Regions from separate parts of the Paenibacillus sp. BIC5C1 genome, predicted to be linked through region 1. Evidence: riboswitches for the same ligand, from Rfam matches in the RefSeq annotation. Region 1 holds a riboswitch; each other region holds the start of a gene.

Region 1 (8,277 bases):
GAGACCGCAGTAGGGAAGGAACTTATGGGAATGCATAGCCAGACCCGGGTGATTCAGAGTCTGGCTTCCAGTCTGCGACTTTTCGGCAAATCGTTCTACAAACGGAGGCTTTTACCGATTATTCTCATCACGGTGCTTTCCAATCTGATCCTGCAGCTGAACTTTTTTCAGGTGATTTTTTTCAAGGAACAGTTAAAATTCAATGATCAGATTATTTCATTTATCCCGGTCGTCACCGCAGTAACCGTCATGCTCTTGTATTTAGTCATTATCCCGCGTCTGAAACGGCGTTCAGAAGAAACGTATGTCAGTTTCTCGATCATTCTGAGTACAGTGGGTGCAATACTTTTTCTGTTGATACCTGCGGGGAATATGGCCATGTTATTTCTGACTCTAATTATACTTGCGGCAGGCAATTTCATCTTGCAAACGTATCGGGATTCACTGCTTATGAACCGATTGGGTACACATGAAAAAGCAGATATGTTCTCGGCTGTGCAGACCGTTATGACGTTAACAGCGATTCCATCAGGTTACCTGACAGGGCTGCTGTATCACTATAACCCCGTGCTGTTATTCAGTGTCATTCTTGTACTTTATATCGTACTCATGGTCATCATGTTATTCCTCCCTGATCCCCGGAAACACTCCCAGGCAATCAGTACTTACAAAAATATGTAGGAGAAGGGGTTTTCTGTATATGAAACGAATATATAATACAGAAAATGAACCTGGGAGGCATAGCAATGACAAACGTATTTGCAACAGAAACAAGAAACCAAATGAACTGGATTAATGAGCCGAAGAGCTGGTCTTATACCGATCAAGGAGTTCTAATTGTAGAAGCTCAGGCTGATACGGACTTTTTTCAAGATCCAGCGGGTAAGCATATCCGTGCAACCGCGCCATTTCTGTCGATGCCGGTGCCTAACGATTTTGAAATGACGACCCAGCTAACCGTGGACATGCAACATCAGTATGATTCCGGATGTTTGATGGTGATGGCGGATGAGCGAAACTGGTGCAAACTTTGTTTTGAGTATGATGGAAAAGCGGCGACCATTGTGTCGGTAGTAACAAAGGAAGGTTCATCCGACGATTGTAATTCGGTTGAAGTTCCCGTAACCAATCCTTATCTGCGCATACGCAAAGTGGAGGACTGCATTTCATTCTTTTATTCACCCGATGGGGTGGAATGGAAATTAATTAGATATTTCGGCATGCCGATAGAGGGGGAGATCCGGGCTGGAGTTGTTGGACAGTCACCAGCCGGAACGGGATGCACCTGTCACTTTTTGTCGATGAATGTTACCCGTCCGGACGTGACTGCACGCTTCTAAGCCCATCTCCCTGCCAATCGGCTGATCATTGGAGGGAGAAAAGCGGAATGGTAAAAGCTTTTATTTTGGATTTTGATGGACTTATTGTGGACACGGAGACACCTTGGTTCTATGCTTTTCGCGATATTTATAAAGAGCATGGACTTGAACTTGGCCTGGAGCTTTGGTCGAAAAATGTAGGGACATCGTTTGAAGAATTTCATCCTTTTCTATATCTGGAGCAAGCGTTGCAAAAACCGATCGATCATGATCATATCAAGTTGCTCTCTGAACAGAAATATGAAGCATATCTGGGGCAGGCAGCCATTCTTCCAGGCGTGCATGAGCTGCTCCAGTCTGCCCGTAAAAAAGGGATTGGGCTTGCCGTTGCTTCCAGTTCTACCCGGGATTGGGTTCATGGTTATTTGCGGACACTCGGCATTTTCGAACTATTTGATGTCATTCATACAGCAGAGGACGTCAAGCGGGTCAAACCGGACCCGGAATTGTATCTGCTTGCCCTGGAGAGTCTCGGGATCGGGGCGTCCGAAGCGGTTGTGTTCGAAGACTCACCGAATGGACTGAAGGCAGCCAAAGCCGCGGGGATTCGCTGTGTCATTGTGCCTAACGAGGTAACGCGTAATCTGGAATTCTCGAAGTATGATCTGCGGTTAACCTCGCTGGCAGAGATCACGATGGAAATTCTTTAACCCTGGTATTGCTTGCGTAACTCAATAGGAGAGATCCCTTCATATTTTTTGAAAACGGATCCAAAATAACTGGCGCTGTTGAAACCGACAGCCCGAGCAATCTCGTGGGCCGTTATTCCAGCGTTATGGACGAGCATTTCCTTGGCCTTCAATAACCGATATCGTGTCAGATAATCAAGCGGAGTCATTTGGAATTCCTTTTTGAATATCCGATTTAGATGCTGTTCGGTGACGTCCATTTGCTGAGCCAGCATGGAGAGCGAGATATCCTGATCATAATTTTGCTTGATAAAAGTAACCAGTCCGCCCAGCTTTAATCGGGCATCCGAACGTTCATAAGCACCATAACGATCGCCATCAATCGTTAACCTGACCAGAAGCATGTACAGCAATGCGGATACGTGCCAGATCTGATCCTTGTGCCGGGACTGTAGCGCCAACGTTATTTCATGCAGCAGGATATGAAGCATTCCATCCGGCTTGAAGGCGCGCAGCTCCCCGATTTGCAAGGTATGCAGAAACCGTGGCAATAAATAGCCATTAAAAGACAGACAATCGAACAACAATGAATCACTCAGATTGTCGTAACGATATGTCACCTCCGGAAACATAATAAGAGCTGTTCCTTTTCGAATTGAAAACTCATGATTTTGGGCTGCGATTTTCCCTGTTCCCCCGATACACTGCACAATACTGTAATCCCGCGAATGGCCGTTCCAATTCATTAATTCATCTACGGTCAGCTGGTTTTGACCTGTAATCATAAGCGGCATATCGGGATCCAGTGAATTCCCCATACTAGGTTTCGGCATCGTTGTGTTATTCCTCATTTCGTTAAAGGTCGTGTGCGTAAATGGCGTGGATACAGCGTTAAAAGAAACCTGATTTGAATTATATTACATAAATAACATTTTATCGAAAACCTTTTAGGAACATGTATCATAATGTCGATGCCGTACCATTATCAGACGAAGCAGTATGCGTTATAATGGTTACAGTGATTTAGGAAAGGGATGCAGTCATGAAGAAAGTCATCGTCGTAGGATCAGGAATTCTTGGGGCTTCCACAGCGTATCAATTGGCAAAACGGGGTGCGGAAGTTCTTATTATAGACCGGAAAGATCGGGGACAGGCTACGGATGCTGCTGCCGGGATTATTTGTCCATGGTTATCTCAGCGCCGTAATCAGGATTGGTATCAGCTTGCCAAGGCAGGTGCACGTTTTTATCCCGGGTTGATTGAAGAACTCAAGAGTGAAGGGGAAACGGAAACAGGTTATGCTCAAGTTGGCGCTCTTAGTATCCATACGGATGTGGAGAAAATTAACAAGATGCAGGAGCGGGCACAACTTCGTAAAGAAAATGCGCCGGAGATTGCCGATATTACCCGTCTGGATGCAAAAGAAACCCATGAGCGTTTTCCTCTTCTGGAGGAGAACTTTCAGTCAGTCTACATCAGCGGAGCTGCGCGTATCGATGGACGCGCGCTGCGTGATGCTTTAATTCGATCGGCTCAGCGAAATGGGGCGGTCCTGATGAATGGGGACGCGACACTTCAATATGAATCGGACCGAGTAACTGGAGTGGTTGTTGAAGGTAAAGTCATATCGGCTGACGAGGTTATTGTGTGTGCCGGCGCTTGGGCTAATGAACTGTTGAAGCCCTTGGGCATTGATTTTAAGGTTCATTATCAGAAGGCGCAAATTATGCACTTGCAGGTTCACGATCGAGAGGACACTGGGAACTGGCCTGTTGTCATGCCTCCTTCGGATCAATATCTGTTAGCCTTTGATCAACAGAAGATTGTGATCGGAGCGACTCACGAAAATGATACTGAAGGATACGATACAAGAGTAACCGCAGGCGGAATGCAGGAAATTTTGAATAAAGGATTGGAACTGGCTCCCGGTTTAGCTGATAGCACGTTTCAGGAAGTAAGAGTAGGATTTCGTCCATTTACACCAGGTTTTCTTCCAGTAATGGGTGCTGTTCCAGGTTGGAATGGTTTGATCACAGCCAACGGGCTTGGAGCGTCTGGTCTAACGATGGGGCCTTTTATTGGAAGTCAACTTGCCAAATTGGCTCTGGGTATGGATTTGGATATCGATATTCAGCCATATGACCTTGGAAAAGCAATGGATGATCAGAAATGAGGTGAACTATGACGTATTCACAGCGCTTAACCCACGGCTACTCCTCAGACATCATCTATCTGGAGCACCAGATTGCCATCGAAGAAGAGGAATTGGCAAAAGCTGAGGAAAAGCGGCGGACATACGAATCGGATTTAGATCAGTTAAGGACGTCTCCCGGGCATCATTCAACTTCAGCAACGAACGTCTCTAATGAGCAAAAATGGGTCGATGAATTAAACAAATTACAAAGTATAATTAAGGATATCCGGACCCGACTTAAGAACTTGCAAGAAGATTTAGCAGAACTTGAAGATTAATAGGAATGGATTGACATTTGGAAAAACACATGTTGTAATAAGCCTGAGCTATTTGCAGGGGGACTGTTCGCAGTTGAGAAGGTTAAAACCTGACCCTTTGAACCTGTTAGTTAAGACTGACGTAGGGAGCAAATGACATGTACTCATGTTATTTTGCCCTTGCCGAAAATAGGTCAAGGGCTTTTTGGTCTGCATTTTGTACGACAGAACGCGATAGCTGGATGTGAAGCGGGACATTATGATTTTAATAAAAGGAGAAATGATCATGTCATTTTCGAGAACGTTAAAAGACAAGTCCAGAGCCGTATGGGAAGATGGATACAACCATCCTTTTTTACACGAGATGGGAAAAGGCACATTGGATCAGGAAGCGTTTAAGTTTTATCTTCTTCAGGACTATACATATCTGATTGAATATGCGAAGATTTTTGCCATGGGTGCGGTGAAGGCGACAGATGAAAAACTGATGACGAACTTTACGGTGATTCAACACGCTATTCTGTACGAAGAAATGGATTTGCATCGAAATTATATGAATGGATTTGGGATTACACTGGATGGAAATCATGCTGTCAAACCATCACTATACAACAAGGCGTATACGTCGAATATGATGAGTGTTGCACAAACAGGTGGGGTAGCCGAAATCATCGCCGTCATTTTCCCTTGTGCATGGACGTATTACGACTATGCCACAAGATTAAAAGAACAATATCGAGATTCATTAGAGGGCAATTTCTATCAGACTTGGATCGAAAATTATGCAAGTGATGAATTCCGCGACTCATTCGAATGGTTCTATGATACACTTGATGCATTATGTGAACATAAAACCGAGCAGGAGCTGGAGGCCATAGAAGACATATTCAGAAGAAGTGTTGAATTTGAATATCTGTTCTGGGATATGGCGTATAAACGGCAACTCTCGTACTTCTGATGAATGCAATCTACTACAACCAGAGATAAGGATGAACATACAGATGGACAATCGTGAGGAACGTATCTATTTACGATTTTTGAATGTGGAGGACGCGCCGACACTGCTGGATTTGCAGATCCGGAACCGGGCTGTTTTCGAAGAGATATCGGCAAGTGAACGATCGGAGACATTCTATACACTGGAGGGTCAAGTTGCACTTCTCGAAGGTTGGAGCAAGGCCAGGGAAGAAGGGAAACGATACTCTTTCGGGATCTTCCTGAACCATACACATGAGCTCATTGGAGAGATTTCTCTGTTCGAACTTGAACTGGATTCCACAGCCAAATGGATTGTCGGTTATGTGCTGGATCAGGTACAGAATGGCAAGGGATACATGAGTGAAGCCCTTCGGCTAGCCCTGGATTTCGCCATGAATGAAGCGGGAATAAAACGAGTGGAGGCAGGTGCACTTCCCGACAATGCCGGATCAATTCGAGTGTTGCGTAAAGCGGGCTTCCAGGAAACAGATCGCCAGAATATTAAAATCAAGGGGATTTGGAAAGAACATGTGATGTTTGCAGTGGATTTGCAGTAGATTATTAGATGTCTTGAAGTGAACCGCTCAAATCATCCAGGGGGAGCTTATGAATAAACGGAAACAAATGTTATTGGACTCAGCACTTGTGCTCTTTGAGAAACATGGAGTAACCAACACCTCCATTCAAATGATCCTAGACGAGTCAGGTGTGTCCAAAGGAACATTTTATAAATTCTTTGGTTCCAAGGATGATTGTATTCTTGCCATTCTAGAGCAGCGTGTAGAGGAAGATATGATGATTCGCAAAGATTTGGAGAGCCGAAGCTATGCATCCGATTTTGACTTACTGGTAGATCAAATTATGGTTCCGATGATTTTGCCGGAAAAAAAGCTTGTTGTGGAGCTATTCTGGACAGGCTTCTACTCTGGAGAATGCAATCTGGAGAACTTGACTCGTATGCAGTTAAATTGGTTATCTGACCGACTGGTTCAGGTATTTGGTGAAGAATTGAAACCCTTTGCTTATGAAGGGGCTATTTTTGGTTTTGGCATGATACATCAAATCTCGAATATGTGGAGAAACTTCCAACTTGCCCAGCCGAATTGGAAGCATCTTGTACCCAAAATCCTGATTTACATTGAAATTTTGCTTCGTTCCATGCTGGAAAGACAAGAGCATATTATTGATTTTCCAAGTCTGTTGGTGATCGCTCCTGGTTCCAAAGAAATTGCACTGGATAAAAACAACCTGATTGCGAGTCTTCAGAAATTCAGTCATTCCATTCTCCACTCGGAAGCGTCTATGAAAGCGAAAGAACTGACCAAAGGGCTGCTTGCTTTAGTCGAGCAGAAAGAGATCAATATTTCCATGTTGGAAGTAACGCTGCAAGCGTTTCAAACGGAATTTGAATTGTCTTCTCTGAACTGCGAAGCTAGTATGATTGTCAAAGATTGTAGCTTATATCTCGAACAAATCAGACAGGGTCCGATGGATAGCACGAAATAGAGCACACCTTAACACAGCGTTTATCCCTGAAGTGGAGAGGCTTCTGTTTATTTGTAATACACAAAAAAAGCGGCAGATTGGACGTAAAGCTTAGGGTCCTAATCTGCCGCTTTTATATAAGATACGATAGGCTCTACATGAAGTAATTCATGTAAATGTTGTTCTTAATTTGTATTCATCGAGACTTTTTGTCTTACAGGCTGCTTGGAGTCTTCCTCCGTCGCTTGTTTGGTACGTTTGATGAAGAAGGAAAGTAGCAATCCGAGAACGGCAATACCGATAATGACTACATAAGCATCATTAATTCCCTGGATCATGGATTCCATTCCCAACTGCTGCTGGGTTAAGCCTTTGGCTGCACCCGTTGCCACCATATCCTGTACATGTGCCGTTGTGCGACTAGTCATTACACTTACGAGCAATGAAGTACCCACAGCGCCAGCTACTTGTCTCACGGTGTTGGATATCGCTGTACCGTGTGGCCCAAGTCTTGGAGGCAGTTGATTCAAACCTGCCGTTTGGATAGGCATCATGAGCAAGGCCATACCAATTCGGCGACCTGTTGACATTAATACCAGGTAAGTATAACTGGTAGAATCCGATAGATCAATGAAACCAATGGTGGTTACGATCGTGATAACCATCCCGATAATCGCCAGCCATTTTGCACCAAACCGGTCAAACAATCTACCTGTTATTGGCATCAGGAAGCCCATGACAAGTGCCCCTGGAAGCAATAATAATCCGGACTCCAATGCAGTGTAACCCCGTGCATTTTGGAGGTATAAAGGAAGCAACATCATATCAGCATACATGATCATCGTGATCGCGATATTAATGACCGTGGTCAGTGAGAACATATTATACTTGAAAGCACGCAGATCGAGCAGCGGATTTGTAGACGCGAGCTGTCTCCATGTGAACAGTCCAAGAGCAACTACTCCTGCTACAAGGCATATGATTACTTCAGCGCTTGACCATCCCAGACTTCCCGCCCGACTGAAGCCGTACAGCAATGCACCGAATCCAATCGTGGACAGCAACACGCTGAGTGTGTCGAACTTGAGTTTGATTCGTTCCGATACATTTTTGAGATATACAAACGCAAAACCAATAACAATAACAGTTAGTGGGATCATCCCGTAAAACATCGTTTGCCATGTGTAGTTCTCAAGAATATATCCAGCAAGTGTCGGCCCAATCGCTGGAGCGAAAATGATGGCAAAACCGACCATGCCCATCGCGGCGCCCCTTTTCTCAGGAGAGAACAGGGTTAGAATGACATGCATCAACAATGGCATGATAATACCAGCACCAGCTGCTTGAACCATACG
Region 2 (8,277 bases), 2.1 Mb from region 1:
TTGTGTGGTTCGGGATCGGTGAAGAAGCCAAATTATTTCTCGTTTCCCTGGGTGTATTCTTTCCGGTATATCTGAATACGTTCCACGGCATACGATCGGTCGATCCCGGTCTGATTGAAATGGGAAAAGTATATGGCCTCAGCCGTTGGTCCCTTTATAAAGACATTATCCTGCCTGGTGCACTGCCTTCCATTCTGGTGGGCATTCGTTACGCACTTGGCATTATGTGGCTGACCCTTATCGTAGCCGAGACGGTTGCGGCGGATGCGGGGATTGGCTACATGGCGATGAACGCGCGGGAATTCATGCAGATGGATGTAATCGTCTTAAGCATTCTGCTATATGCCCTGCTGGGCAAACTGTCCGATACCATCGCCAAATGGCTGGAACGGCGCTGGCTGCGCTGGAACCCGGCTCTATCCCGCAAGTAAAGCCAAAGGAGCGTGAATTAATCCATGAGCACAAGTCAGATCAGTCCTTTTCTTCAAGTAGATAGGGTTCAGAAATCGTATGATCAGCGGACGATTCTATCCGACATCAATGTCAACGTAAGACAAGGGGAATTTGTAGCCATCGTTGGACGAAGTGGTTGTGGCAAAAGTACGTTGCTGCGTCTGATCGCCGGGCTGGAATCCCCCTCTTCCGGAAGCGTCATGCTGGGCAACAGAAAACTTGGCAGTACAGCACCCGAGACACGGTTTCTGTTTCAGGAAGCCCGACTGCTGCCTTGGAAATCCGTGCTCGACAATGTACGGCTGGGAATCCCCGACAAGAACAAGGACGATGCACGCCAGTCGCTTCGCAATGTAGGACTTGGAGAGCGTGAAGGTGACTGGCCGGGGGTATTATCTGGCGGACAAAAACAACGTGTCGCCTTGGCACGGGCACTCGCAAGTCATCCGCGCTTACTGCTGCTGGATGAACCGCTGGGTGCATTGGATGCATTGACCCGAATTGAGATGCAGCAATTAATCGAACGCTTGTGGGTAGAAGAAGATCTGACTGTCATTCTGGTCACGCATGATGTCAGTGAGGCGGTTGCGCTGGCTGACAGGGTGCTGTTAATCGAGGATGGTCATATCACGATGGATACACGAATTACGCTGGAGCGTCCACGTGTTCGGGACAGCGGGTTTGCCCATTTTGAAAATCTTATTCTAAATCGCTTGTTGACTCCTCCACAAGAGACACCACAGCAGATAGCCCAGAAACAGATATCATTCTCGATCTAATTCCATTGGAAAGAAGGTATGATTATGCAATCCCTCTCAACCGTTCCCTCTCCTCCTGTTAAAGATCTGTTAAATCAAATTCCGGCTTATACACCTGCCAAATCCATGGAACAGATCCGGCGGGAATTGGGACTGGAAAGTGTAGATCGACTTGCAGCGAACGAGAACCCGTTTGGCTCTTCTCCCCTGGCAGCGGAAGCGGTCAGATCGCTGGGTTCCGATCTTTTGGCTCAATACCCCGATAGTTCCAGCCAACTGCTGCGTGACAAACTTGCGGAACGTCTGGGAGTGCGTACCTCCCAACTGGTATTTGGCAGTGGATCTTTCGAGCTCCTAACCCTTACCGCCCAAGCTTATCTTAATCCCGGCGAGGAATCACTCATTCCGGTGCCCTCCTTTAACTGGTATAAGGGCGCTACGCTGCTGGCAGGCGGGGTCATCCACGAAGTTCCGTTGGTCAACCATTCGCTGGATCTGGAGCAATTCCGGCAGCGGATCAATGCTTCTACCCGAATCATCTGGCTGTGCAATCCGAATAATCCAACCGGAACCATTTTCACGGCAGATGCCCTGCTCGGTTTACTCGAACATGTGCCCTCCCATGTCGTGGTTGTCCTGGACGAAGCGTATTATGAATTCGCGGAAAGTGAAGATTATCCTGATACGGTTAAGCTGCTGGAGCAGTATAATAATCTGATTATTTTGCGTACCTTCTCCAAAATATATGGACTGGCCGGCCTGCGAATTGGATATGGCATCGGGAATGAAAGCATCATTGAAGGCATTAACCGGGTCAAGCTGCCCATCAGTCTGACAGTCACATCCCAAGCCGCTGCTTCGGCCAGCCTGGATGATCATGAATTTGTTTCTCATTGCCTGCACTACAATCGTCAGGGACGGGAAACGTTAATGCAGTCCTTTGAGCAGTGGAAATTACCCTATATCCCTTCCGAAACAAATTTCATCATGGTGGATCTGTTGCAGGATAGTGGCCCAATTACCCAAAAATTGTTGCACAGAGGTATCTCTGTTCGCGGCGGTGCCGAATTCGGTATGCCTACCTGGCTTCGAATTACGATTGGTACACCTGAGCAGATTGTCCGTCTGATCGGTGAGCTTGATTCACTGTTACATTCAAACGATTAGAATCCTGGATTACTTTCCTGACTCACAGTACTCACACTTCTTTTAGGCCACACTCTTTACATTCCACTTGCATGTGATATATGCTGAACACACAACTGCATATCTTAAACATTGCACTAGGGGAGCCTTGCGGCTGAGACGAATCGAACGATTCGGACCCTTTGAACCTGATCTGGATCATACCAGCGGAGGGAAGTGGAGCGGCCTCTCAGTAAGCGGATTTTTTCATGTTGATGATGAAATTTAATGTGAATTGAACTTACAGACCCACTCATTTCTCCGGAAATGGGTGGGTCTTTTTCGCGTTCTGCGGGCAGATCAGAAGGTGTAATTAAAGATCCTGCGGTTTGAATTTTGAATCACAAGGGGGGACGGAACGAGATGAATAACGACATAACCATTCACAACATGAGCTACGCTTTCCCGGGAAAAAGGGATTCCCCCGTGCTCTCCAATGTGTCGATGCGTGTAGCCAAAGGCGAATTTGTCTCGCTCATCGGTTCCAGCGGCTCCGGCAAAAGTACCCTGTTCAAGCTGCTGGCAGGCTTGCTTGAGCCAACACACGGAACCATTGACATTCCTTGGGTTCAAGAAGGAAAGCGACTGGGGCAGGTGGCCTACATGCCACAAAAGGACCTCCTTTTATCCTGGAGAACCGTCATGGAGAATTGCATACTCCCCTCTGAACTTACTCCAGGTCGGCAGGATAAGGTAAGGATACGAGCGGACATTCTGGCTGGTCTCGACAGATTTGGCTTATCCGGCCACGCGAATGCTTACCCGAACGAGCTGTCAGGTGGTATGCGCCAGCGTGTCGCGCTGCTTCGCACTTTGCTGACAGGTGGCCAACTTATGCTGCTGGATGAACCATTCGGTGCACTCGATGCCCTGACCAAACGGGAGATGCATCGCTGGCTACTGGAGCTCTGGGAAGGCATGGGCAAAACCGTGTTGTTCATCACACATGACATTGAAGAAGCCCTGCTGCTCAGTGATCGGATTATCCTGTTAACTCCGGGGGGCCAAGGCCAACAGCTGCAGGATCTGACGGTACCTTTGGCACGTCCAAGACATTCGGACATGATCTACGAACCGGCTCTCGTTCAGATGAGACGACTATTGGAGGAACAATTGCATGCGATACGGTAACTTGAGAGACAGCATGAAGGATAGCATAAGAGGTTGGCTTGCCCGTTATGGTCTGTTTTTTTTGCTCATGCTCTTGCTGCTTGTCATCTGGGAGTGGGTTGTGCGTATGGGATGGGTGCCTTCCTTCATCATTCCAGCCCCGACGGCGATTGCCCGTTCGCTGTATGAGCATCGCCACCTCTTGTTGGCTACACATCTGCCTGCTACCTTGATGGAGGTTGCCGTTGGTTTTGGCTTGTCCATTGTTGCCGGAATTGTACTTGCAACTGGTATGCATATGAATCGGTCGATTGAAAAAGCGTTATATCCCTTCATCGTGATCAGTCAGACGATCCCGCTGATTGCCCTATCCCCCGTCTTCATCCTGTGGTTTGGCTACACCTTGTGGAGTAAAGTTGCGGTGGTGTTCCTGATTGCATTTTTCCCCATAGTGGTGAGCACCTACGATGGCCTGCGTCAGGGTGATCCGGAGCAGCGTGAACTGCTGCTGACGATGGGGGCCAGCAAGTGGGATATTTTTCGCAAACTCCAGATTCCACTTGCCCTTCCCTCCTTCTTTTCGGGACTGAAAATGTCTGTGGTGTATTGTGTGGTCGGTGCAACGATCGGTGAATGGCTCGGTGGAAGCAAGGGCCTTGGTTACTTCAGCCGCAGAATGTCGAGCAATATGAACACGGATGCCATGTTCGCCGCCATCGTGCTGTTATCCCTGCTTGGTATCGCCCTGTTTGTACTCATTGCATGGATGGAGAGAAGATTCGGTACATCACGGCGGCATGCAGGTAGAAGAAAAGCTGGATAACTTTCGGATTTCAAAACAGAAAACAAAAGAAACGAGGAACTTTACGTTATGAACAAAAAGCATTTCTATTCCCTGCTCCCCATTCTGCTTATGACCCTGTTGCTGATCGTCAGCGGATGCGGAAATACGGTTACCAATACACCTGCTACAGATTCAAATTTCAATGCAAACGATACAGAATCATCTGCAATAGAAACGCCATCGGCATCCAAAGACAAGCTGTCCATCATGCTCGATTGGTACCCGAATGCAGTGCATTCCTTCATCTATGCTGCTCAGGAAAAAGGTTACTTCGCGGATCAAGGTCTGGATGTCGATATCCAGATGCCTGCCGATACCAATGACTCACTCAAACTTGTTGCCGCCGGGAAAATCGATCTGGCACTAAGCTACCAGCCGCAAATCTTGCTCGCTCGTGGGGAGAACATTCCTGTACGTTCGATTGCAGCCGTCGTTCGTCATCCGCTTGTGCATCTGTTGACCGAAGCAGACGGTAAAGTGAAGTCACCAAAAGATCTCGAAGGGCAGACGGTTGGCTATTCCTCAATCCCTCTGTATGAAGCGATGGTGCGTACCATGATCAGCCAGGATGGCGGTAATCCCGACAAGATGAATCTGGTGGATGTGGGATTTGACCTGATCCCTTCCCTGGCTTCCGGACAGGCAGATGCCATTATGGGTGGTTTTATTAACCATGAACAATTGATTCTGGAAAAGGAAGGCCATGCCATGAAATCGATCAATCCTGTCGATTACGGTGTACCTGATTATTATGAACTGGTCCTCACTGCAAGTGATGCGGGCATTGAAGCGAAAAAGGATCAGCTTACCCGCTTCATTAAAGCGATACAAGAAGGACAGAAATATGTGACAGAGTACCCTGAGAACGCGCTGAACATTCTGCTCGCACATGAGAACGAAACGTCTCCTCTTGACCCGGAGATCGAAACCAAAAGTCTGAATATTTTACTGCCCTTGATGAATGAAGAAAGTCAGCCGTTTGGCAGTCAGGACGCCTCGTCCTGGGAAAATGTTCGGGCATGGTTGGTTCAAAGTGAACTGATTCCGGATACCGTGAAGGCTGAGGATGCTTTTATTAATCTACAGGGCGAGTAAGAAAGGTGTCGCTCACAAGAGTAGTTTCGGGATTACATTGGGACGAATGGAATCTTTAACGAGGATGAGGGCCTTCTATTAGGCTTTTCTATACGGACTTTGCAGCTATCCGGGAATAACGTTTAACACCCGACATTAATTGGAAACCGGCAACGTTGCAGAGTTAGCAACTGATATAAGGGCAACTCTGCCCTGCCTGCTTTTGTTCTCAAATTGCTTATTTATAAGGAGGAACTTATATGTCTTATCTGGAACGTGTTCGTACGCAAAATCCGCTTGTTCATAACATTACGAATATTGTCGTTGCGCCGTTTACGGCCAACGGTTTGCTCGCACTAGGTGCATCTCCGTTTATGGCCTATGCACATGAAGAAGTCGCTGATGTTGCCAAGATGTCGGGAGCAGTTGTACTGAACATTGGTACACTGGACGAAAAGGTGGTCGAGGCGATCCGTTTGGCTGGTCAATCAGCTAATTCAAATAACGTACCTGTTGTGCTCGATCCGGTGGGAGCTGGCGCAACCGCCTATCGTACGGAAACCGTTCAGATGCTCGTCCGTGAGCTTCGCCTCACGGTGCTGCGGGGCAATGTGGCGGAAGTTGCCAATGTCATCGGTGAGCGTTGGAGTATCAAAGGTGTGGATGCCGGTCAAGGCGAGGGCGATCGAATTGGAATAGCAGAACGGGCAGCACAAAAACTCGGCTGTGTGGTCGTCATTACCGGACGCGAGGATGTCATTACAGATGGACAAACGACATTCCTGACGAGTAATGGACATGCCCTGCTTACCCAAGTGACTGGTGCAGGCTGCTTGCTCAGCTCGGTAATTGGTGCTTTTGCAGCCATAGCGAAACCGGGAGACGACTTGCTCGGCAGTGTTGTGGAGGCACTCGCTTTCTATGGTGTTGCAGCAGAGATTGCGGCGGAACATACCGCTGAGCTGGGACCGGGCAGCTTCCAGATCGAATTGCTGAATCAACTGGCTCAAGTGACACCTGACATTCTCGCAGAGCGGGCACAGATTCGCCAGATTGATGGGGGTGCGCAATGAGTATTGCGCAGGCTTTAACGATTGCTGGTTCCGATAACGGTGGCGGGGCCGGAATTCAAGCAGACCTGAAGACCTTTCAGGAGCTCGGTGTATACGGCATGACTGTAATTACAGCCATTGCTGCCCAGAATACAACAGGTGTGCAGGGCGTCTTCCCTATTCCTTACGATGGTATCGCTCAACAATTGGATTCGACCGGTGATGATTTTCATCCTACAGCCGTGAAGACGGGCATGCTCTATAGTGCCGAAATCATTAAACTGGTTGCCGAGAAATGGCAGCAATATGGCTGGTCCAATCTGGTCATCGATCCGGTTATGGTTGCCAAAGGAGGCGCTCCCCTGCTACAGCAGGAGGCCGTTCAAGCGCTAATTACAGAGCTGCTGCCTCATGCACTGATCACGACCCCGAATATTCCGGAAGCCGAGCTTCTTACTGGAATGTCTATTATGAATTTGAGTCAGCGCGAAGAAGCTGCAAGACGAATCGTGCAGATGGGCTCCACGTATGCTTTGGTGAAAGGTGGTCATGATGAGGGGAGTGGCATGATTGTCGATGTGCTTTATGATGGGCAGTCTTTTCACTATTTGGAGAATGTTCGGGTGGTGACAAGGCATACCCATGGAACGGGTTGTACGTATTCCGCGGCCATTACTGCCGAATTGGCGAAGGGCTCAACTGTACTGGCTGCCGTCATCACCGCGCGAGCATTCATTCAGGCAGCCATCGAAGATGAGCTGGGGATTGGGGCCGGACATGGACCGACGAATCATTTTGCGTATCAGCGCAGACTGCGGGGTGAACAGTAATGCGCCCTCTGGATGCAGAAGCAGTACGGCTTGCGATGCAGGTGTATTTGGTCATGGGCAGCGTGAATACGACGCGTGACCCGGTGGAGGTGCTGCGCCAGGCCATTGCTGGCGGCATTACGCTGTTCCAGTTCCGGGAAAAAGGAACTGGCGCTCTGGTTGGCGAAGCCCGCATCACGCTTGCGATGCGGCTTCGCGAGGTATGCAGCCAGCACGGGATACCGTTCATCGTGAACGATGATGTGGAGCTGGCTGTGGCGGTGGAGGCCGACGGCATCCATGTCGGCCAGAACGATGCGGACGCGGCGCTGGTACGCGCCCGCATCGGAGAAGGGCGGATGCTTGGCGTATCCGCCCACTCCGCGGAGGAAGCCCGCCGTGCGGTGCAGGCGGGCGCCGACTATCTTGGCGTCGGGCCCATGTACCCGACGCGGTCCAAAGCGGATGCCCACGCTGTGCTGGGCCCCGCTGGGGTAGCGGAACTGCGCGCCGCAGGCATCGCAGTTCCGGTGGTAGGTATCGGCGGCATTACGCCCGATACCACGGCCGCCGTGATGGCGGCAGGAGCCGACGGCGTAGCCGTCATCTCCGCCATTGCGGGCGCGGCCGATGTACGCGCAGCGGCTGCGAAGTTCGCTGCAGCGGTGCGCGGGATGCAGGCGTAGCCATGCGCTCCCTGCACCGCCAGCCCGTGTGCTGCACCAGATAAAGGGTGCAGCACATTCAGTCATTCTCAAGATGCAGCTTCCATGCCTGCATCTTATTTTTATTTGTTGACTCTCACGTAACGTGACGCTGTACAATCGGTGGTGTAAGGAGGTTGTAATCATGGCCATGAAAGTAAAAGAAGTCGCCGAACTTGTCGGGATCAGTGTGCGCACACTGCATCATTATGATGAGATCGGACTGTTAACACCGGACGAAGTGACTTCTGCCGGATATCGACTGTATTCAGATGCCAATCTGGAAAT
Region 3 (8,277 bases), 1.2 Mb from region 1:
GTGTGATTCCATCGCCGATAACTTCTACTTTTATCATATCACAAAGTCCTGATGCTCGAGCAAGCTCTGCGATTCGCACAGCTTCCTCTGCTGTTGAAGCACCCGCTGTATTGGGAAGCAGGGTATACTTTTTCAAATCCAGTGTGTCCAGAAAGTGCTGTTTGTGACGATCTTCCAGATTCAATCGCCGAACTGCAAACGTTAAAACTTCCGTGCCTGAGGCCTCAACCGCCTTGCTCTGCACTTCCAAGTCCGAAAATTTGCCCGTACCCAACAGCAATCTAGATTCAAACGCATAATTTCCAATCCTCAACATAATTCAACCGCCTCCCACAAAATGTACAATTTCAATTCGGTCTCCGTCTCTTAACGCCGTCGTTTCATGATATTCCCGCGTTAAAATTTGACGATTCAATTCAACCACGACGGTTTTTACTTGCAAATTAAATGAATGTAGCAATTTGTCCACACGATCTAAGCTATCTTCAATTTGCATGGTTTGTCCGTTGACAATGATGTTCACTGCAACATCTCCTTTCTGTTCAAACGTTCTGGACAAAGGTCCTGAATCCCCAGTTCTTCCGAGGTTTTGCCATAAATCAAGTCAGCCATGAGGCTGGCTGTAATCGCACTAAGCAATATTCCGTTACGATAATGTCCAAAAGCAGCGAATAAACCCGGAACACTTTCACAAGCGCCCACATACGGCAATCTATCCGGAGTCGAGGGACGAACACCAGCCCACGCTCGGATAAAATGCGCATCCTTCATGCCAGGCACCCAATTTGTCGCAGCTGTAAGCAGCTTCTGAATACCTTGCACCGAAACATTCATGTCTGTTCTTCCAGGCAGGCTTGTTGCACCGATCCACACTTCTCCATTGGCTTTAGGAACAATATATATATCCTCTGCATACACCGTTTTGTCAGGTCTGTAACCGACATAGTCGGGTGAAAACTGCACCGCTGCAATCTCCCCTTTCACAGGCAAAATAGGCGATTTCAGGCCAACATGTCTCATCAATTCATCACCTTGTAACCCTGAAGCAATAATCACATTTCTCGATGTCATTGTTCCTATTGAAGTCTCGATTCCTTGTACACCGTTTACATTCGTATGCAAACGGACATCCTGTACACCTTCCATCACCCTCGCACCCATAGCTTGAGCCGATCTGATATAAGCCTGTGTTAGATTGACGGGAAGGACCTCGCTCTCGGAGGGTCTGTAATATGCTCCATACGTATCCCTGTTTAACCATGAAGCTTCCTGTTGGACAGCGACACGATCCCACCAAATATGTTCTGTAGATAAGGTAGACGATCGATTATTTTTGTAACTGGTGACCTCACAGTATGAACGAAAAGGAGTAATAAAACCATGCTGTTGCAGTCCCATCTCCACTCCGCTAAGCGAACTGATTCGTTCCTTCTGCTCATGAAGCAAAGCTCTACTCTTCCGTGCAAGCTTCGCCATTACAGCATGAGTGAATGCCTCACTGTCAGCAGCAAGCATCCCGGCGGCTGCACAGGAAGTTCCCCCAGCAATTCGCGCCCGCTCAACCAGAAGAACATCATGTCCTCGGGTAGCGAGTTCATATGCGATGGCACAACCGATAACGCCTCCGCCTACAATAATGGTTTCTGCATGAATCTTGCCTCGAACTTCCGCTCCAACTTTACTTCCCGATACGATTCCTGGATGATAGCCTGAACGATTCCTGCTTCGACTTCTTGCTTCCTCTCTCATGATCTCATCTCCCTGGTTCGGCGTACTTCTCTGAATCTGTGATTGCCTGCCGTAATGATGCCGCGGCTAGTTTCGGCTCATCGTTCGCCCAAATCGTTGAAATCACAGCGGCCCCTCTGGCACCAGCAGTTCGAATGGCAGCAATATTATCAGCTCTAATCCCGCCAATTGCGATTATCGGAATCGAAACATTGGAGCATACCTCGGCCAATGCACTAAGCCCTTTGGGTTCGCAATTTGGTTTGCTATTTGAAGCATAGACATGCCCATAAAAGAGATAATCCGCTCCACGTTCTTCTGCAACTTTTGCTTCTTCCGGAGAATGAACCGATATGCCTACGCGCAGCCGCTCGACTCTCTTCAACTCATCCTTATCGTAACTGCGAATAACTGTTTGCCCCCAATGCACACCACCAAGCAACGTATGTTGATCCAGCCGATCTAAGCCATTCATAATGATTTGGTTAGATGGAACACCTTGTGTGTTCAGACTTTGCGCCCAATACATCTGTTGCTCAAAGGACAGCCTTTTTTCCCGAATGTGAATATAATCAACCCACTGCCATATATACTTAGCAATATTCAGAAAAGAGTCCATGTCTCCTGTACCTGGTGAAACCACATGCAGTTCGAAAGCTTTTGTTGTTACATGTTCGTGGAAGATTGCCGTCCTGTCCGCCTCCTCTTGCATGATATAAGCTGATATAAAACAAAAAAAAAGCCACTCCCGTAGGGGAGTGGCCACGAATTTAAAAATTCATGGATCAACTGAATGACTGCCGCATGCAATTATTCTATACATAACGGATAACAACTATAGAAACCATCCATAATCGCAACGCTGTATACATAGAGATGCATGATTCATCTTGCAGGCAATATCGCAAAAGTCATCGATAACGCTCTTTGTCATTAGTTGAAACGCGCCACTTCCCTACGCTGGTATGATCCAGATCAGGTACAAAGGGTCCGGAATCGCATTCTTCCATCTCAGCCGCATCGTGCGGCCCCCCTAGTGTTCATATGAAGCTGTAGCCTATGTTACCATAGACACCCTTTTTTGTCACCGTACAATTTCCATTTATTACGTTATTGTTTCTCGGACCAAGCTTCAACATCCCATGTTTTGGTAACCCAATCTTCATAAAAATCAGGTTCATGGGATACGAGCAGCACGGTACCCTTGAATTCTTGCAAGGCACGTTTCAGCTCTGCTTTAGCCGTAACATCCAAATGGTTTGTAGGCTCATCGAACAAAATCCAATTACTTTCACGCATCAGAAGTTTACATAAACGAACTTTGGCTTGTTCACCACCACTAAGCGCATTAAGCGGACGAGTGATATGCTCATTTTTCAATCCACAACGTGCGAGATGGCCCCGGACTTCATTCTGTGTCAGATGAGAAAATTCATTCCACACATCTTCAATCGGGGTAATGTTTCCTGCACGTACTTCCTGTTCGAAATAAGCTGTTTCCAGATAGTCACCCAGGAAAGTCTTACCGCTGATTGGTGGGATTTTTCCCAAGATAGTCTTAAGCAATGTGGATTTACCTACACCATTACAACCAACAATGGCAATTTTCTCCCCACGCTCAATCGTCATCGTCATCTTGGGCAATAATGCATATGAATATCCAATTTCAAAATCAATGCCTTCAAAGACGGTTTTACTACTCGCCCGGGCATCCTTGAATTTGAATGTGGGTTTGGCCGCTTCGTCTGGACGATCGATCCGTTCAATCTTACCGAGCTGCTTCTCTCGGCTCTTGGCACGACCAGAAGTAGAAGCACGGGCTTTGTTCCGTTGAATAAAATCTTCCTGCTTCTTGATATACTCCTGCTGTTTCTCATAAGCATCAATATGCTGCGCCTTATTCATATCAGCCATTTCAAGGAATTTGTTATAGTTTGCTGCGTAACGCGTCAATTTGGCAAATTCCAGATGATAAATAACGTTAACGACCTCATTCATAAATTCCGTATCATGCGAAATCAGAATGAATGCATACGGGTAGTCCTTCAAGTAACGCGTCAGCCATTCGATGTGTTCCACATCGAGATAGTTCGTCGGCTCATCCAACAGAAGAGCAGTTGGTTTCTCCAGTAAGAGCTTGGCAAGCAATACCTTCGTACGTTGACCACCACTAAGCGCGGCCACGTCACGATCCAGACCGATGGCGGACAAGCCCAGTCCATTTGCCATCTCTTCCACTTTCACATCAATCAGATAAAAATCACCTTGCTCCAATTGCTCTTGAATGTCTCCCATTTCTTCCAGCAACAATTCGAGCTTGTCCGGATCGGCGTCTGCCATCTGATCTGTGATGGACATCATTTCTTTTTCCAACTCAAGCAAGGGCAGGAACGCATCCTTAAGCACATCACGAATCGTTTTTCCAGGTGTGAGCTTGGTATGCTGGTCCAGATATCCATAACGAACTTTGGGGGTCCATTCGACCTTCCCTTCGTCCTTTAACAATTTCCCGGTAAGAATGTTCATCAGTGTGGACTTGCCCACACCATTTGCACCAACAAGACCTACACGCTCTCCGGCAAGTAAACGAAAAGATACATTTTTAAATAACGTGCGGTCTCCGAAATTGTGACTCACGTTCTCTACTGACAATAAACTCATAAGATGAGGTTGCTCCTATCTATTGGACATTACTATCGTTCCGAAACCCTATTTTAGCACAGGTGTCGCCTTTTCTGAAAGTAATGTAAACATCTCATGCAACCTCGCTTTTTTATTACAAACAAACCGCCTTTAATTTATGGAACAGTTATACTCAAAATAACCTTGTGCTGCCGCTTGTTTGGCATTTGTAAATACCTCTTCCGCTCTGTAACCATTGTTACATGTGGAAGGATAATAGTATTTAATTCCACTTACCGGATCAACTCCACCAACGATCGCTGTTTTCTTCACCAGTCTGCCACCACCAATGGCATAATTGTTTATCTTTTGGTTACCTACAGGTATTCCCTGAATAAAAGCCATAAGCCCCGTGTCATTAATCGAATTGTACCAATCTTCCTGAGAAATCAATGGCATGGTAAAGGTATAGGAAACACCATTCCTTCTTGCAAACTCATTATGCCGGTTAATAACATCTGCCAATTCTTCCTGCACACTTGTCACGATACGACTTCGTCTGATCTGCTCAAATGTTTCGGTATTCTGAAGCAGAGGGATTTGTGTGCTGGAGGCCAGTTCTTTCTGGAACCCTTCAACCCACATACCCAAGCCTGCATCGTAGGCATATATATACCCATCGAGTGTAAAATTAATACTGCTACCATTTGAATCAGAATATGTATAGGGCTTTTTGGGACTCCAAACTTGCCGGAATGAATCTTCAAGATTTCCGGTCACTTCTGTTTCGTTCGCCAAAATATAGTAACCATCATAATCCAGCACGACCACTGCAGGAATGTAATTAAACATGGCCCGTATAGCCGCAAGATCATCCTGAATCCCCATATTTAGCGCCATTGTTTGAGTAAACGTAGCTAAGGCAAGCTCTTTGTCCGCTTTAACAAATTTGGTCGAATCATACCCTGCTTCATCGTTTTGCTTCTCATTTTGATGCATCACGGCCCCTGCATCCAGTACAGCAGTCTGAAGTGCCATCTTATATCGATTGCTTAAATATTGAGCCTCCTGGGCATTGTCTGTATTGTGAGAAATAACCCAGAATATAGGTAAAAAGATAAGCACAAACACAATGGAAAGATCAGTAATCTTCATTGAGCACCATACCCCCATATGTGGTAAACACAGCTGCAGCTTGCGCAGACCCGTTTAACCACTCACGAATCAGCATGGCAGGTGTGCGATTGGTGTTTTTGACGGTTACTGTGAAGAAATCCCCCATTGCCAGTGTATATCTGCGCCCAGGATCGTCTAAAGCCAGCACACCAGACGAAGGAAACAACTTTGCTTTAATCTGGGCTGAATAATAACCATCCTGCACAGTTTCATAAGTACCAGAAAATGTGCTCTGATCCATCGGATCCGAGTAATGAGGAACATATTTTTTGTGCAAATGTTCCATAGAAATCTCATAGGCATTCCCCGTTCGGGCCATCTGTTCTTCGAACTCTGCATACATGGCAGGGGAAATGTATCCCTTTGTTCTGATTGCATCGACAAAACGGGTAACCGTCTGAACAACAGTCATGCGTGCCATGTCATCCTGTCGATTAGCAGTCTCTGCTGCCGGGTATACATAAAGCAAAATCACTGCCAGCAAAACAGAAAGCAGCTTGGATGCAGCATTAATCAAGGTGTACTGGCCTCCTTCCAAAATGCAATCTTTAGCAGTGCGCCAGCTTCACTTCTTATGAACTCAGGTCTATACGAAGCTGCAAGTTGCACAGGTATGGTTCCTCTTCTGTTTACAAGAGGATCAATGACATATGCAATCCCGTCCACCTCCACGCTGACCGTTGTCCCTGTCATTTGCCTCACAGTGTGTAAGACTTCAGCACCACTATAACGGATTGGCTGGCTTATACGTAGCGTGGTATTCACCCGTCCTTCCATGTCTGCTGTCGTCTTCACCAAATGATTTAATGCGTCTGATAGAACCCGAACATTCTGCTGCCCGTACAGGCAGGCTGTCACAAATAAGACAACCGCCGTACAGAACAACATAAGCTGCTGTGTATTCTGGGACATGTTAAACCAACTCCTGTCAGGATTGCTGGAAAATAAGCCCTCTTACCACATTAGATCTGTCTTTTACGATAATTGCTTTGAATTTACCACTTGGATTGACATATTGATTGTCTTTTTCACTCATGGTCTGGTTGATAACGCCCACTTTCTCGTCAGGTGTAATAACCGAACCATAATCTGCATTATTGAGATCCTGGGAGATGTTCAACTGATTACCGTACCATTGACCTCCCTTGTTTTTACCTGTTATAACTTGAATACCGAACTGATCCTTGTCCGCATATTTACGCAACGCGTTTGTAACCTGTGATCCACTAATGGTTGTTCCGTCATACACGGTAAATGCAGCTTGAGACAATTCGGTCTGGATATCGGCAAAATTGTTCTGTGCCGTTTTGGTCGCCTCCTGAGCCGAAATAAACAATAGAACTACAATCGTAATAAGGGCGATGGTCAGAAAGATGCCTGCTGCCACCTTTAAAGCGCTTGATGCATTGTTCATGATAAATCCTCCTATATTGTTTTTAATTTATTTCAGACTGTGACGTACATGGTCGTTACAGTTTCTGAATCTGTTCATAATAAATGTTCATTTGTAGGAAACTCATGCCTACCAGCGGAATGACCAGATAGAGGAAGATCAGGGCATACATCGGTGTAAACCCGATCATTCTCCCCCATGACGCTTTAACATCAATCATCTTGGTGTATTCCTGCTTCCGTTGTTCAAAATAAAAGGCCATCATGCTATCCAGATCATCAAATGCTTCTCGAATTGAAATTTTCCCGAGTGCAAGTTGCAGCTTTTCAACCAAACGTTGAAATTCAGGCAGCCCTGCATCTTCTTTTAATTGTTCAAGCGCATGCTCCGGCCCATGTTCAAAGTGCAACAGACATTTTTGCAATGGCCTTTTGAAAATAACAGCAAAGCGATTGAGCCATTCCAGTATCTCCTCTACGGACATACGATCCATCTCTCGCAAGATCGAGATAACCGTCTGAAACTGATAGATTTCATGCCTCATATCCATACTTCTCATTTTGCGCTGGAACATCATGAGCCATATCGGCATGTGATAACCCGCTATACCTATCATCATTGCAATAATTAACTCCCACCAGCGGAGGTATTGTTTGTTGTAACCTTCCAGCTTCTGCAGGATGCGTGCAATTGTTTCATTCTGTGTATCATGGTCCAGTTGAACGGGATTCACGGACTGCAGTGCATTGGAGATCTCATCAAAAGTGGCTCCTCGCTTCATTTCAATGCGCTCTAGTACAGCTTGATCCAGGCTTGCTTTTTCTGTAGCCTGCTTCAACTCCGCCTCTCCCATCGAGCCAAACATCCGGTCATCTCTCACGGGGTCATATAAAATATGATTTCGTTCAACCTGATGCAGCAGCAAAACACAGCCAATGGTCAGGACAAAACAACTTGCAAATAACATCAGCCTTCGTATAGAAAGCCATTCATATTTCAGTTCCGAGCTACTTTCCCGCATCAGTCTTACGGTTTGACTGTAATTGGTACTGCCAGGTTTTGCCGCGAACAACATCGCAAGTTTACGAATGAACGTCTGCTTGTATAAGAACTGATCCATTCTGGAGTGTTTGCGTCCTGTCCGATAACGGGTTTCATCATATTGCTGAAGTCTTTGCAAAAGCAGGTAGGCAAGTATGATGATGACGTAGATGGATATTTTGGTTATAAAGCCGATTTTGCTGCGATAGAACTCATCCATCGTCGGAAAACTTCCTCTGGCCCAACGTTCAATTGGAGCGGTGAACAGAACGGGGGCAAGGGCAATGATGTTCAACCCTTTTAACAAATAGTCCAAT

What was found. Region 1 has a riboswitch for thiamine pyrophosphate ahead of tenA (thiaminase II). Riboswitches for the same ligand answer to the same signal wherever they lie in the genome.
Region 2: linked by a shared signal. The riboswitch ahead of RS891_RS04600 (ABC transporter ATP-binding protein) and the one ahead of tenA (thiaminase II) in region 1 are both predicted to bind thiamine pyrophosphate.
Region 3: linked by a shared signal. The riboswitch ahead of RS891_RS19005 (thiamine phosphate synthase) and the one ahead of tenA (thiaminase II) in region 1 are both predicted to bind thiamine pyrophosphate.

The regions. Positions count from the first base shown of each region.
Region 1 is NZ_CP135922.1:3,135,247-3,143,523, forward strand. It holds gene RS891_RS14215 (MFS transporter) at 1-681, shown strand, start outside; gene RS891_RS14220 (DUF1349 domain-containing protein) at 747-1,340, shown strand; gene RS891_RS14225 (HAD family hydrolase) at 1,388-2,029, shown strand; gene RS891_RS14230 (AraC family transcriptional regulator) at 2,026-2,841, opposite strand; gene RS891_RS14235 (NAD(P)/FAD-dependent oxidoreductase) at 3,051-4,181, shown strand; gene RS891_RS14240 (hypothetical protein) at 4,190-4,480, shown strand; TPP riboswitch at 4,527-4,625, shown strand; gene tenA (thiaminase II) at 4,746-5,417, shown strand; gene RS891_RS14250 (GNAT family N-acetyltransferase) at 5,461-5,994, shown strand; gene RS891_RS14255 (TetR/AcrR family transcriptional regulator) at 6,044-6,943, shown strand; gene RS891_RS14260 (DHA2 family efflux MFS transporter permease subunit) at 7,108-8,277, opposite strand, start outside.
Region 2 is NZ_CP135922.1:987,253-995,529, reverse strand. It holds gene RS891_RS04615 (ABC transporter permease subunit) at 1-431, shown strand, start outside; gene RS891_RS04610 (ATP-binding cassette domain-containing protein) at 456-1,232, shown strand; gene hisC (histidinol-phosphate transaminase) at 1,257-2,378, shown strand; TPP riboswitch at 2,487-2,589, shown strand; gene RS891_RS04600 (ABC transporter ATP-binding protein) at 2,760-3,527, shown strand; gene RS891_RS04595 (ABC transporter permease) at 3,514-4,329, shown strand; gene RS891_RS04590 (ABC transporter substrate-binding protein) at 4,378-5,445, shown strand; gene thiM (hydroxyethylthiazole kinase) at 5,685-6,497, shown strand; gene thiD (bifunctional hydroxymethylpyrimidine kinase/phosphomethylpyrimidine kinase) at 6,494-7,306, shown strand; gene thiE (thiamine phosphate synthase) at 7,306-7,971, shown strand; gene RS891_RS04570 (MerR family transcriptional regulator) at 8,135-8,277, shown strand, end outside.
Region 3 is NZ_CP135922.1:4,287,003-4,295,279, forward strand. It holds gene RS891_RS18990 (thiazole synthase) at 1-316, opposite strand, end outside; gene thiS (sulfur carrier protein ThiS) at 320-523, opposite strand; gene thiO (glycine oxidase ThiO) at 520-1,749, opposite strand; gene RS891_RS19005 (thiamine phosphate synthase) at 1,754-2,440, opposite strand; TPP riboswitch at 2,664-2,773, opposite strand; gene RS891_RS19010 (ABC-F family ATP-binding cassette domain-containing protein) at 2,839-4,389, opposite strand; gene RS891_RS19015 (hypothetical protein) at 4,522-5,505, opposite strand; gene RS891_RS19020 (hypothetical protein) at 5,492-6,043, opposite strand; gene RS891_RS19025 (hypothetical protein) at 6,040-6,438, opposite strand; gene RS891_RS19030 (ABC transporter permease) at 6,455-6,940, opposite strand; gene RS891_RS19035 (hypothetical protein) at 6,996-8,277, opposite strand, start outside.